2 regions of the Methylobacterium sp. NMS14P genome follow, and region 1 is predicted to be linked to the other one. Evidence: riboswitches for the same ligand, from Rfam matches in the RefSeq annotation. Region 1 holds a riboswitch; the other holds the start of a gene.
What was found. A riboswitch is a leader RNA that binds a small molecule or an ion and turns the genes downstream of it on or off. The one in region 1 is predicted to bind cobalamin.

Region 1 (5,767 bases):
GAGGCCAAGCCGGCGCCGCGCGGCCCGGAAGGGCGCCGCCTGCCGCCCGATGCGACGACGAAGCAGAGCGTGACGCTGCCGGACGGCCGGACCCTCGACTTCACCGCAACGGCCGGCAGCCTGCCCCTCGTCGACGAGGCGGGAAAGCTTCAGGCCGAGATCGCCTACGTCGCCTACACGATGGCGCCGCAGGCCGGCCGGGAGCGTCCCGTCACCTTCGCGGTCAACGGCGGCCCGGGCGCCGCGTCGGCCTATCTCAACATCGGGGCGATCGGGCCCTGGCGGCTGCCGGTCGGCGGGGACAGCATCAGCCCGTCCCAGCCGGTGACGCTGACGCCCAACGACGGGACGTGGCTGGGTTTCACCGACCTCGTGTTCATCGACCCTGTCGGCACCGGCTACAGCCGGGCCGCGGACGGGAACGGCAAGGCCTACTGGTCGGTCGATTCGGACGCCTCGACCCTGGCGGCGACCGTCGCCCGCTACCTGCGCGTCAACGACCGCATGGCGAGCCCGAAATTCTTCGTCGGCGAGAGCTACGGCGGCTTCCGCGGCCCGCTGATCGCCGAGAAACTCCAGGAGGAGATCGGCGTCGGCCTGTCCGGCATGGTGCTGCTGTCGCCGGTGCTCGATTTCGCGTGGCTGGAGACGCCGCGGGCCAACCCGTGGGGCTACGTGCTGAAGCTGCCCTCGCTGGCGGCCGGCGCCCTCGAGCGGGCCGGCACGGTGCCGACGCCCACCCTGCTCGGCGACGCGGAGGCCTACGCCTCGGGCCCGTACCTGAGCGACCTGCTCAAGGGGCCGAGCGACACGGCCGCCGTCGCCCGGATGACCGAGAAGGTCGCGCCCCTCGTCGGCCTCGACCCCGCCCTGGTGCGCGCGCAGGCGGCGCGCCTCTCGACCCGGAGCGTTCAGCGCGAGATCGACCGCTCCGAGGGCCGCGTGACCAGCGCCTACGACACCGGCATCACCGGCTGGGACCCGAATCCGGACGCCGCCCAGTCGAGCTTCGAGGATCCGCAGCTCACGGCCCTCCAAGCGCCGCTGACCAGCGCGATGCTCGACCTCTACGCGCGCACGCTGAAGTGGCCGGTGACCAACATGCGCTACGAGCTGCTGAGCAACGCGGTCAACCGCGGCTGGAGCTGGGGCTCGGGTCGGCAGGCCCCGGAGGTCCTGTCGAACCTGAAGGGCGATCTGGCCCTCGACGGGCACCTGCGCGTCCTCGTGGCGCACGGCTTCACCGATCTGGTGACGCCGTACTTCGCCTCGAAGCTCCTGCTGGCACAGGTCCCCGCCTACGCGGCCGGTCGCCTGAGCCTCGCGGTCTACCCGGGCGGGCACATGTTCTACACGCGACCGGATTCGCGCGCCGCCTTCAAGGCGGACGTCGAGCGGATGTACACGGACGCCCTGAAGGTGCGCGACGCCGGCGCGACCCGTCCGGCCGGCGCCCCCGCCGAGCATCTCAGGACCGCGCCGTAGCGTCTCCGGCCCGGCGCAGCGGTCACGCGTCGTCGAAGGCGAGGGCTTCGGCCGGGTACTCCACCATCATCCGGCGCTGTGCCTCGGTGTTCTGCCACTCCCCGACCTTCATGTAGCGGCCCTCGAGATCGCGCACCTCGACGACCTTGCCGATGGTGGGGATCGACTGGAAACCCTGCGGCCAGTTCGACGCGAAGTAGAAAACCTGCTCGACCCGATCCGAGAGGTGGCAGATCCCCGGCCCGAAGGTGCCCAGCCCGAAGACGAGATAGCGGCCGTTCACCAGGGCCGCGACGTCGGAGATCAGCGACTCGCTCTGGATCTCCACCGGCAGGCCGCGTCGCTCCGCGTAGGCCTCCACCTCCGCGATGACCGGGTTCAGCCGATTCTCGAACACGAGCTTGACCGAGCGGATCCGGCCCTCGGCCAGCAACCGGTCGATGACCATCCGGTAGAACGCGAAGGGCGGCTGCGGGTAGTGCGGATCGACCCAGGTGCTGAAGATGTCGCCCGAGCGGATGTGGATCAGGAGCTGGTCGTCGGGCTTGGCCGGGAAGGTCTCGGGCAGGCCGTTGAACAGCGGCCGGATCACGCTCTGCACGATCGCGCGCGAGTCCGTCGGTCCCCGCAGCGCGGTCACGCGCTCGAACTGCGTCGGGTCGAAGAACAGGCCCGACAGGAAGTAGCCGTCCGGCGGCAGCGGCTCGTCCGGCGGGATGAAGGTGATGCCGTCGCAGGTCAGGCGCTCGGTCAGGAAGATCACCTTGCTGCGGTCGACCTTGGGTACCTTGATGTATTTCAGGTTGAGCGCCTTCGCGATCGATACCGCGATGATGTACTGGACGAGGCAGTTGCCGAAGGCGCCGTTCTCGAACAGCGACAGGCCGACCAGGGCGTGGCTGGCGCGGTCGGGCGCCGATCGCAGATTGTAGGTGACGTAGACGTTGGCGCCGGACTTCTCGTTCAGGAGCGTCACGTCGAGGCCGAGCATCGCCCGCAGCGCGATCAGGTCGACCGCGGCCTCGTCGGCCCGGATCCCGACGCCGATGATTTGAGCCGGTGCGGGCGCGGCGATCCGGACCGCGCGCGCCCAAGCCCGCTCGTCGGGGACGATCGCGGCGACGAGGGCGTCCGGGGTCGCGGTCCAGCCGGCGAGGTCCGGCTCGGTCCACGTCGCGCCGTCCTGCGAGACCGCCACCGCGACGTCGCCGGGCTCCGGGGGAACCGCCGCCTCCCCCGACCGCAGGGCGACGGAGTGGATCGGAAACCGGCCGCCGAGGTCGACCTCGAGCCAGGTCGTTCCCGTCGCCGCATCGGAGACGATCCGCCGGTCACGGCCGGCCGCGAGATCGACGAGGACCGGGGTCGGATCGTCTGTCGGGGCCATCGGGTCTCCGGGAGTTCAGGGCCCGCGCCGGGGCCGGGCGGGTATCGGGTGCGGCGGTGCCCGCTCCGGGGCGCGGCCGTCAAGCCCGCCCCGATAGCGGGGCGGGCGCGGGAAACGGTCGCGATCCGGCGCCGCTCCGTTGTGTCCCGGCGGTCATGCGTCTACAACGGCCGGGCGACGGTGCCCCGGAGACGGGGTGAAAAGGGAATGCGGTGAGGGGTTTGAAGCCCCGATTCCGCGGCTGCCCCCGCAACTGTCAGCGGCGAGCGCCCGCCATGCGCCACCGGAGCGATCCGGGAAGGCGGTGGGCGCGCCGAGCCGCGAGCCAGGAGACCTGCCGTCGCGACAGGATCCCGCAATGCCGCCGGTGGGGCGGCTGGAGACGCTTCTGATGACGACGCAAACCCTCGCCCCCGTCGCCGCCGGCACCCGCTCATCGGAGCGCCCGATCGCCGTCGCGTTCGCGGCCGTGCTGGGCCTCGGCCTGCTGTTCATGGCGGGCTTCTCGCCGGCGATCGCGCTCCACAACGCGGCGCACGATTTCCGACACACCCAGAACTTCCCCTGCCACTGACGTCCCCGGACCAGGGATGATCATCCGGCTCCTGTCGGCGGCGCTCGCCGCCGGCTTCTTCGCGGCTGCCGTCGTGACGGGCCTCGAACTCACGCTGACCTCGCCGCTGATCGTGGCGGCCGAGCGCTACGAGCAGCAAGAGGCGCCGCGTCAGGCCGCCAAGGCGCTCCCGATCAAGGCGCTCCCGATCGTGCTGGCCCATGCCGGGCACGACCACGCCGCGCCCGACGCCGCGCCGGAATGGCAGCCCGGCCCCGGCCTGCCGCGGATGGCCTTCACCGGGCTCGCGACCCTCGTCGGTGGCGTCGGCTACGCGCTGCTGCTCGGCGCGGTGATGCTCGCCTGCGGCCGCGAACCCACGCCGCAGGTCGGCCTCGCCTTCGCGGTGGCGGGCTTCGCCAGCGTCGCCCTCGCGCCGGGCCTCGGCCTGCCGCCGGAACTGCCCGGCAGCGCGGCAGCGCCGCTCGCGACGCGTCAGGCGTGGTGGGTGATGACCGCCGCGGCGACCGGGATGGGACTCTACCTGATCACCATCCGCCGCGCGCTGATCACGATCCTCGGGGGGCTCGTCCTGATCATCACCCCGCACGTCGTCGGCGCCCCGCAGGCGCCCGAGGCCTCGTCCGAACTCCCGGCCGCGCTCGCCGCCCAGTTCGCCGCCCGGTCGCTCGCCATCAGCTTCGTGTTCTGGATCCTGATCGGGCTCGGGCTCGGCTGGGCGTGGCAGGCCTTCGCCCGCGGCGCTGATCGGGGGGCGGCCCGTGCCTGAGACCGTGCTCTACGTCTGCACCGCCTGCCGCCGCCCGGACGACGACCCGGACGGGCCCCGCGCCGGGGCCCGCCTGCTGGAGGCGCTCCGAGCGCAAAGCGGCGGCACGCCGGACCTGCGGGTCGAGGCGGTGGAGTGCCTGTCGGTCTGCAAGCGGCCCTGCACCGTGGCGGTCGCCGCGGCCGACCGCTGGACCTACGTCTACGGCGACATGGATCCGGCCGCCTCGGCCGAGATCATCCTCGGCGGGCTCGCGGCCTACGCGGCGACCCCGGACGGCATCGTGCCCTGGCGCGAGCGTCCGGAGGCGTTCCGCAAGGGCGTGATCGCCCGCATCCCCCCTTTCCCAGAACCCCGCCCGCTCCCCGCCGGCACCCTGGAGGCCGCGGAATGACCCTCGTCAACAAGATCCCCTGCACCATCGTCACCGGCTTCCTCGGGGCCGGCAAGACGACCCTCGTCCGCCACGTGGTCGAGAACGCCAAGGGGCGCCGCCTCGCCATCCTGGTGAACGAGTTCGGCGACATCGGCTTCGACAAGTCCTTCCTGGCGGCCTGCGGCGTCGAGGGCTGCACCGAGGACGCCATCGTCGAATTGCCGAACGGCTGCATCTGCTGCACGGTCGCGGACGATTTCGTGCCGGCGCTGGAGACCCTCCTCGGCCGCGCCGAGCCGCCGGAGCACATCCTGATCGAGACCTCCGGCCTCGCCCTGCCGAAGCCGCTGGTCCAGGCGTTCCAGTGGCCGGCGATCCGCTCGCGGGTGACCGTCGACGGCGTGGTCGCGGTGGTCGACGGCCCGGCGTTGGCCTCGGGCGCCTTCGCGGAGGATCCGGAGGCCCTGGCGGCCCAGCGGGCCGCCGACCAGTCGGTCGACCACGACAACCCCCTGGAGGAGGTGTTCGAGGACCAGCTCCTCTGCGCCGACCTCGTGGTGGTCAACAAGGCCGACCTGATCGACGCCGCGACCCGGGCGCGGGTCCGCGCCGAGGTCGAGGGGCACCTGCCCCGCGCCGTGAAAGTGGTCGAGACCGAGAACGGCGCCATCGACCCGCGGGTGCTGCTCGGCCTCGGCGCGGCCGCCGAGGACGATCTCGACGCCCGCCCCTCGCATCACGGAGAGGGCGAGGACCACGACCACGACGATTTCGAGACGGTCGCGCTGCCGGTGCGCGCGGCGGTGACCGCGGGGGATCTCGCGGCCCGGGTCGAGACGGCGGCCGAGGCGGCCGGCGTCCTGCGCATCAAGGGCTTCGCCGAGGTCGAGGGCAAGCCGATGCGCCTCGTGGTGCAGGGCGTCGGCCGCCGCGTGACCCATCATTTCGACCGCCCCTGGCGGGCCGGGGAAGCCCGCGACGGGACGCTGGTGGTGATCGGCCTGAAGGGCTTCGACAAGGACGCCGTCGCGGCGGCCCTCGCGGGATGAGGCCGGTCGCGCACGCCCGCCCGGACTCGCTCTAGGGGCCGCCGCGGTGCACCTCGTGCGCATCGATGCCGTCTCCCTCGACGAGGGCGAGGCGGCCGTGGATCTCGGGCAGGAGCCCGGCGACCTC
Region 2 (5,767 bases), 1.9 Mb from region 1:
ACGGCCCTGTTCGGGGCTCCGGCCTTCGCCCTGATCCTCATTCGCTCGCGGCGGCCCGCATGACGCTCGCGGCGCAGGACCTGCGATGGGGGGCAGGCGGGCGGATCATCGTCGACGGCGTGAGCCTGGAGGCGGCGCCGGGACGGATGCTTGGGCTCGTCGGGCCGAACGGCTCTGGCAAGTCGAGCCTGCTGCGCCTGCTCTGCGGCCTACGGAAGGTGAGGAGCGGGGTCGTGACCCTCGGCGGCACGAACATCGGGGCTCTATCACGGCTGGCCGTCGCGCGTCGCATCGCCGTGGTCGAGCAACATGCGGGCACGCAGTCGCAGATGACGGTCACGGAGGTCGTGCGCCTCGGTCGCACGCCTCACCGGGGTGCCCTGTCCCCCTGGGTCGAGGCCGACGAGGCGGCGGTCCAGGGCGCCCTGGCGCAGGTCGGGTTGGACGCGCGTCGCGATCAGCCCTGGGAGACGCTGTCGGGTGGCGAGCGCCAGCGCGCGCAGATTGCCCGCGCCCTCGCTCAGGAGCCGAGCGAGCTCGTGCTGGACGAGCCGACCAACCACCTCGACGTGCGCCACCAGCTCGACGTGCTCGCCCTTGTGCGAGGGCTCGGCGTCACCAGCATCGTCGCCCTGCACGACCTGAACCTGGCCGCCCTGTTCTGCGACGAGGTCGCCGTCCTGAACGAGGGGCGCCTGGTCTGTTCCGGGCCGCCGGAGGCGGTGCTGACCGCCGAGATGATCGCGGAGGTGTTCGGGGTGCGCGCCGAGGTCCGCGTCTCTGCACTCAGCGGCCGGCCCCACATTGAGTACCGTCCGGATTGATGGAGCCCTACGACATGAGCGCATCCGAGGTCGCCGCGGGCGTGACCGCCTATTGGGACAGCCGGGCCCCCCACTTCAATGGCGCGGCGTCCCATGTCCGAACCCCGGACCTTTGGGAGGAGGTGCTCGCCGCGGCGTTCGCTGCCGGCGAGCCGAAGGACGTCGTCGACCTCGGAACGGGCACGGGGGCGTGCGCTCTGGCCGCGGCAGCGCTTGGTCATCGAGTACGAGCCGTTGACGGTTCGGCGGAGATGCTGGGCGTCGCACGGGAGGCTGCGAGGCATGCAATGCTCGACGTCCAGTTCGTTCAAACCCTCATCGCGGAGGCGCCACTGGAGCCTGCCAGCGCCGACATCGTCACGATCCGAAACGTCCTCTGGACGCTGGAGCGGCCCGCTGAAGCGCTTGAGGTCGCGCGCCGCATCCTGCGGCAGGGAGGGCGCATCGTCGTCTCCGACGGTCTGTGGTCGGCAGCACCAGAGAATCGTTCGGACTACGCCGCCGAGCTCGCACGGCTCCTCCCGTTCCATGCTGGGCTCACCGAGGCCGATGCACGAGACCTCCTGACAGAAGCTGGGTTCACCGACACGACGGCTTGGCAGCATCTTTTCCGAACGCCGCCTTATCCGGGGGATGTCCCCGTTTTTGTCCTCTCTGCCGTCAAGCGGTGATTTTGCAGCAGGTCGAGCGACGAACGCGGGAAGCCTAGCCTTGGGGTCGGCTCAAGGCAGTTGACAATCATCGCACCGCTTGGTTCTTGAACCACGGTCAAGGTTCTCGTCATCACATGATGGCGAGCTAAGAGGGAATCCGGTGCGGCGTTTCACGCCCAGGCCGGAGCTGTCCCCGCAACTGTAAGCGGCGAGTCCTCCGTCGATCAGCGTCACTGGTGAGTCTCTCACCGGGAAGGCCTGACGGATGACGGCGACCCGCGAGCCAGGAGACCTGCCCTGACCAAGACATGTCTCGTGGGCGGGGTGTCCCGACGGGCCGTATGCGGCGTGCAGCCTCGAAGGCTGCGCCGGCTGCCTACGCCCATCGACGCCATCCCCGCTCGGGTTCGGGGAAGGACCGATGGAACAGGCGCGATCAACCAGGGTGCCTCCGGGCACTACACACCCATTCACGTCCGTCGCTGATCCGACCGGCATCGATCCGCTCGAACTCTACGCCGCAGGCATTGACGCCTCGGATTATGTTGCCCGCGTTGCTCCATTGGTGCGCGCGGCCGTACCGGAGATTGGCGACCTGCTCGATATCGGCGCCGGGGGCGGGCAACTCGGCCGCGCCTTGCGGGACCGGGAAGCAGTCTGGGCAGCGATCGAGCCTGCGCCGACCATGCAGGATCGGCTGCGAGCTGTGGCACCGCCGCCGCGGCTGTACGAGATTGGCTGGCGGGAAGCCGACTTGCCGGAGGCTTGTGCCGATACGGTGCTTGCCGCCAACATGCCGGCACCGCTCACAGAGGCTGCGGCGTTCCTCGTCCGCTGCCGGCGATGGGCCCGGCGCAGCGTCGTCTGGGTGGTGCCAGCCCAGAACGGCCCGCGCGGGCTCTGCCTTGCGGGCTGCCTTCCGCGGGAGTGGCACGGCGAGGACGAGACGCCAGGCGTCGACCTCGTTCTGGCGAACCTGCCACGGGCCGACCAACCGGCGATCGCCGCCCGCACCGATTGGACCTTCAGCGCGATCGTGCCTGACCTGGTGCGCCTGTCCTCCTACCTCGCCGATCGCCTGAGCTGGTCACGGACGGACACCAGACGCCTAGCGCTTGCCGATCACCTCTCCGCGCAGGCCGTCCCCGTCGCGGGTGGCCATCGCCTTTCCGTGCCCCGCGCATCGACCATCCTCGTTTGGAGGCAAGACTCGTGACGCTCCGCCGCCTCGTATCCCTGGCTCTCTCGTTCGCCTGCGGCAGTGCGCTTTCAACGACCGCAACGGCGCAGGACAGCCCCGAGGTCAGCCTTGACCAGCTCGTCGTGACTGCGACCGGCCGACCGGAACCGCGCTCGGAGATCGCCGGCACGGTGCAGGTCATCGACCGTTCGATGATCGAGAACTCGACGGCCAAATCCGTCACGGGCGTGCTGGAGGACTACGCCGTCGGCTTCTTCTCGGAGTGGACGCCCGGTCAAACCTCGATAAATATCCGAGGCGGTGCCACGGATGGGCAGGGCAAGGATTTCAAGAGCCAAGTCCTCGTCTTGATGAACGGCCGGCGCGCCGGTACCGCCAACTTGTCGAAACTCTCCATCGCCGACGTCGAGCGCATCGAGATCATCCGTGGCCCGTCCTCGGTGATCTATGGCAGCCAGAACATCGGCGGCGTCATCAACATCATCCTCAAGACCGGCCGCACCGCGCCCGGCACCTTGATCCAGGGCATCGGTGGCAACTGGGGCCTCGCCGACGGTTGGGCACAGACTGGCGGCGTCGCCGGCCCGTTCGACTACTATCTCGGCGTCTCTGGCGCCCAACGCGACGACTACTTCGCCGGATCGGGTGGCGGCCGCATGGCCAACACGCAATGGAGCCGCATGGGTATCACCGGCGCGCTCGGCCTGCAGGTGGACCCAAACAACCGGTTCGATTTCACGCTGCGCAGCGACGGCATCTACGGTGTCGGCTTCCGCGGCTCCGGCGGCAACATCTACAGCAAGGACGATCGCCTCAACGGCTCGTTCGACGCGAGTTACACCGGTCGGTCAGACGACGGCCGAATGAGCCTGTTCGCGCAGTTCTACCGCGTCAACGACGAGGATCGCTTCAAGTGGGCCTCGCCGGTTCAGCGTGGCAACACCGGGCTTCCGGTTCGCGGTACGGCGGCCGACTTCAACACACGCTACCTCGACATCACCGGCACCCGCTTTCAACCGCGGTTCAACCTATTCGCCGGGAACGATCTCCTCCTGGGCTGGGACTGGGAGACGAGTCAGCTGCGCTCCGACCGCTTCCGAGCCGGCGTCCCGGGGAACCCGCTGGCGCAGGTCTCGCCGCAGGACAACAACCAGACCGACCAGTTCCATGCCCTCTACCTGGAAGATACGCAGCGCCTGTTCGACGACCGGGTGACCCTGCGTGGTGGCATCCGCCAAACCTTCGGCACCACGAGTTTCGACCCGACACCCTATCTCACGGGGCAGGTGAACGGGTCGCGCCCCTACGAGGCGACGACCTACTCTGTGGGTGCGACCTACAAGGCGACTGACTGGGCAGCCTTCCGGGTCGGCGCGTCCTCCGGCTTTCGGGCGCCAACCGCTACGGAACTCGCTGCCGACTTCAACACGCTCGGCGGCGGCCGCGTCTTTGGCAACCCCAACATCCGACCCGAGACCAGTCAGCAGATCGAGGTCGGCATGACCTTGGCCGACACGGTCTCCCGCCTGGACGTCGCCCTGTTTCAGAACGTCATCTCGAACCGGATCATCACGCGCGCTCGGCCGGGGAACGTCAACACCTCGGATTACATCAACAATCCCGGCGACGTCCTCATCCGCGGCGTGGAAGTCCAGTACGAGACCGACATGCTGCGCATGCTCGCGTGGGAGCCCGGGATCTGGCGCTGGAAGGCCTACGCCAACGGCAACTACAACTTCGACATGAAGGACGAAGGCTCACTCTCCGTGGCCTCGGCCAACACCCATCGGGTGGAGCGAGTCTACCTCTACCAGCTCGCCCTCGGCACGCGCTTCGGACAGGCAGGGGTGCCCTATCCCTGGACCATACAGCTGCAGGGCGTGCTCAATGGTCCGGTCTGGTACAACACCGAGGAGAACCTGCTTGTGCCGGCTGCCGAGCCCTACCGGGAGTACATCTGGCGCAAGGATCCGTTCTTCCTCGTCAACGTCCGTGGCGAAGTCGAGGTGCTGCCGGGCGCGAAGCTGTTCGTGCAGGTGCGCAACCTTCTGGATGTGAACTACCACCCGCTGTTCATCGCCACGGCCGGTGCGGGGACTGCGCTCGCCGACCTCCGCTTCTACAATGGCAGCGGCGGCACCTCCGCACCGGGTCGCGATGTGCAGGTCGGCTTTCAGGTGCGGTTCTGACATGCGCGTCGCGATCGGAGGCCTCGTCGTCCTTTCGGTCGCGGCTGCCCCACTTGCGGCCGATCCGATCCACCTTTCCGACGCCATCGGCCGGCAAGTTGTGCTGCCGAGGTCGCCTCGACGTATCGTCACGATCTTTTCATCGAACACCGAACTGGTGGCGGCCTTGGGGTTGGCAGACCGGATCGTCGGCATCGACGCATTCACGCGCTTCCCGCCGGACATCGCTTCAAAGCCTGTGGTCGGCGGCAGGCTCGGTTTTTCGGTGGACGCAGTGGTGGCCCAGATGCCCGATTTGGTACTGGTCACTCCCGCCCGGCAGGCGGCGCACCAGCTCGTCGCCCCGATGGAGCGGCTCGGCGTGCCGGTGCTGGTGCTGACGAGCCGCAGCGTCGAGGAGGTGCTCGGCAACATCCGCCTCGTCGGCCGCGCGACGGGTGAGGATGAGCGTGGGAAGCAGCTCGCCGACGCCCTGGCATCCCGCCTCTCGCGAGTCACCACATCCGTCTCGAACAGAGTTTGCCCGCGGCTCGTCCTCATCACGGGGCGGCTCGGCAATGGCCTGCTTCTCACAGCGCGGCCAGGAACCTACACCGCCGACGCCTTGGCGCGGGCTGGTGGCTGCCCGGCACTAGCCGGGAGGGGTGACCTCGCGCAGGTATCGCCGGAAGCGTTGCTGGCTTCGGATCCAGACGTGCTGCTGCTCGCAGGTCGCCCCGATGAATTGCGGGAGCTTAAGGCGCGATCGGGGTTTCGTTCGATGCGGGCCGTGCGTGAGGGTCGCGCCTATGTGGTCCCACGTGCCGAGTTCCTGATCCCTGGGCCCCGTACCGTCGACGGCATCGAGCGTCTCGCGAGCCTGCTGCATCCGCCGGTAGAGGGCGGTCCGTGAGCCCCGTC

Region 2: another riboswitch for cobalamin. It lies ahead of LOK46_RS07730 (class I SAM-dependent methyltransferase); the one in region 1 lies ahead of LOK46_RS16795 (CbtB domain-containing protein).

The regions. Positions count from the first base shown of each region.
Region 1 covers NZ_CP087106.1:3,500,318-3,506,084, forward strand. Annotated here, with positions in the region: gene LOK46_RS16785 (S10 family peptidase) at 1-1,485, shown strand, start outside; gene LOK46_RS16790 (discoidin domain-containing protein) at 1,508-2,872, opposite strand; cobalamin riboswitch at 3,034-3,228, shown strand; gene LOK46_RS16795 (CbtB domain-containing protein) at 3,264-3,446, shown strand; gene LOK46_RS16800 (CbtA family protein) at 3,463-4,215, shown strand; gene LOK46_RS16805 (DUF1636 domain-containing protein) at 4,208-4,609, shown strand; gene cobW (cobalamin biosynthesis protein CobW) at 4,606-5,640, shown strand; gene cobN (cobaltochelatase subunit CobN) at 5,687-5,767, shown strand, end outside.
Region 2 covers NZ_CP087106.1:1,641,289-1,647,055, forward strand. Annotated here, with positions in the region: gene LOK46_RS07715 (FecCD family ABC transporter permease) at 1-63, shown strand, start outside; gene LOK46_RS07720 (ABC transporter ATP-binding protein) at 60-824, shown strand; gene LOK46_RS07725 (class I SAM-dependent methyltransferase) at 839-1,495, shown strand; cobalamin riboswitch at 1,579-1,791, shown strand; gene LOK46_RS07730 (class I SAM-dependent methyltransferase) at 1,899-2,693, shown strand; gene LOK46_RS07735 (TonB-dependent receptor) at 2,690-4,867, shown strand; gene LOK46_RS07740 (ABC transporter substrate-binding protein) at 4,869-5,759, shown strand.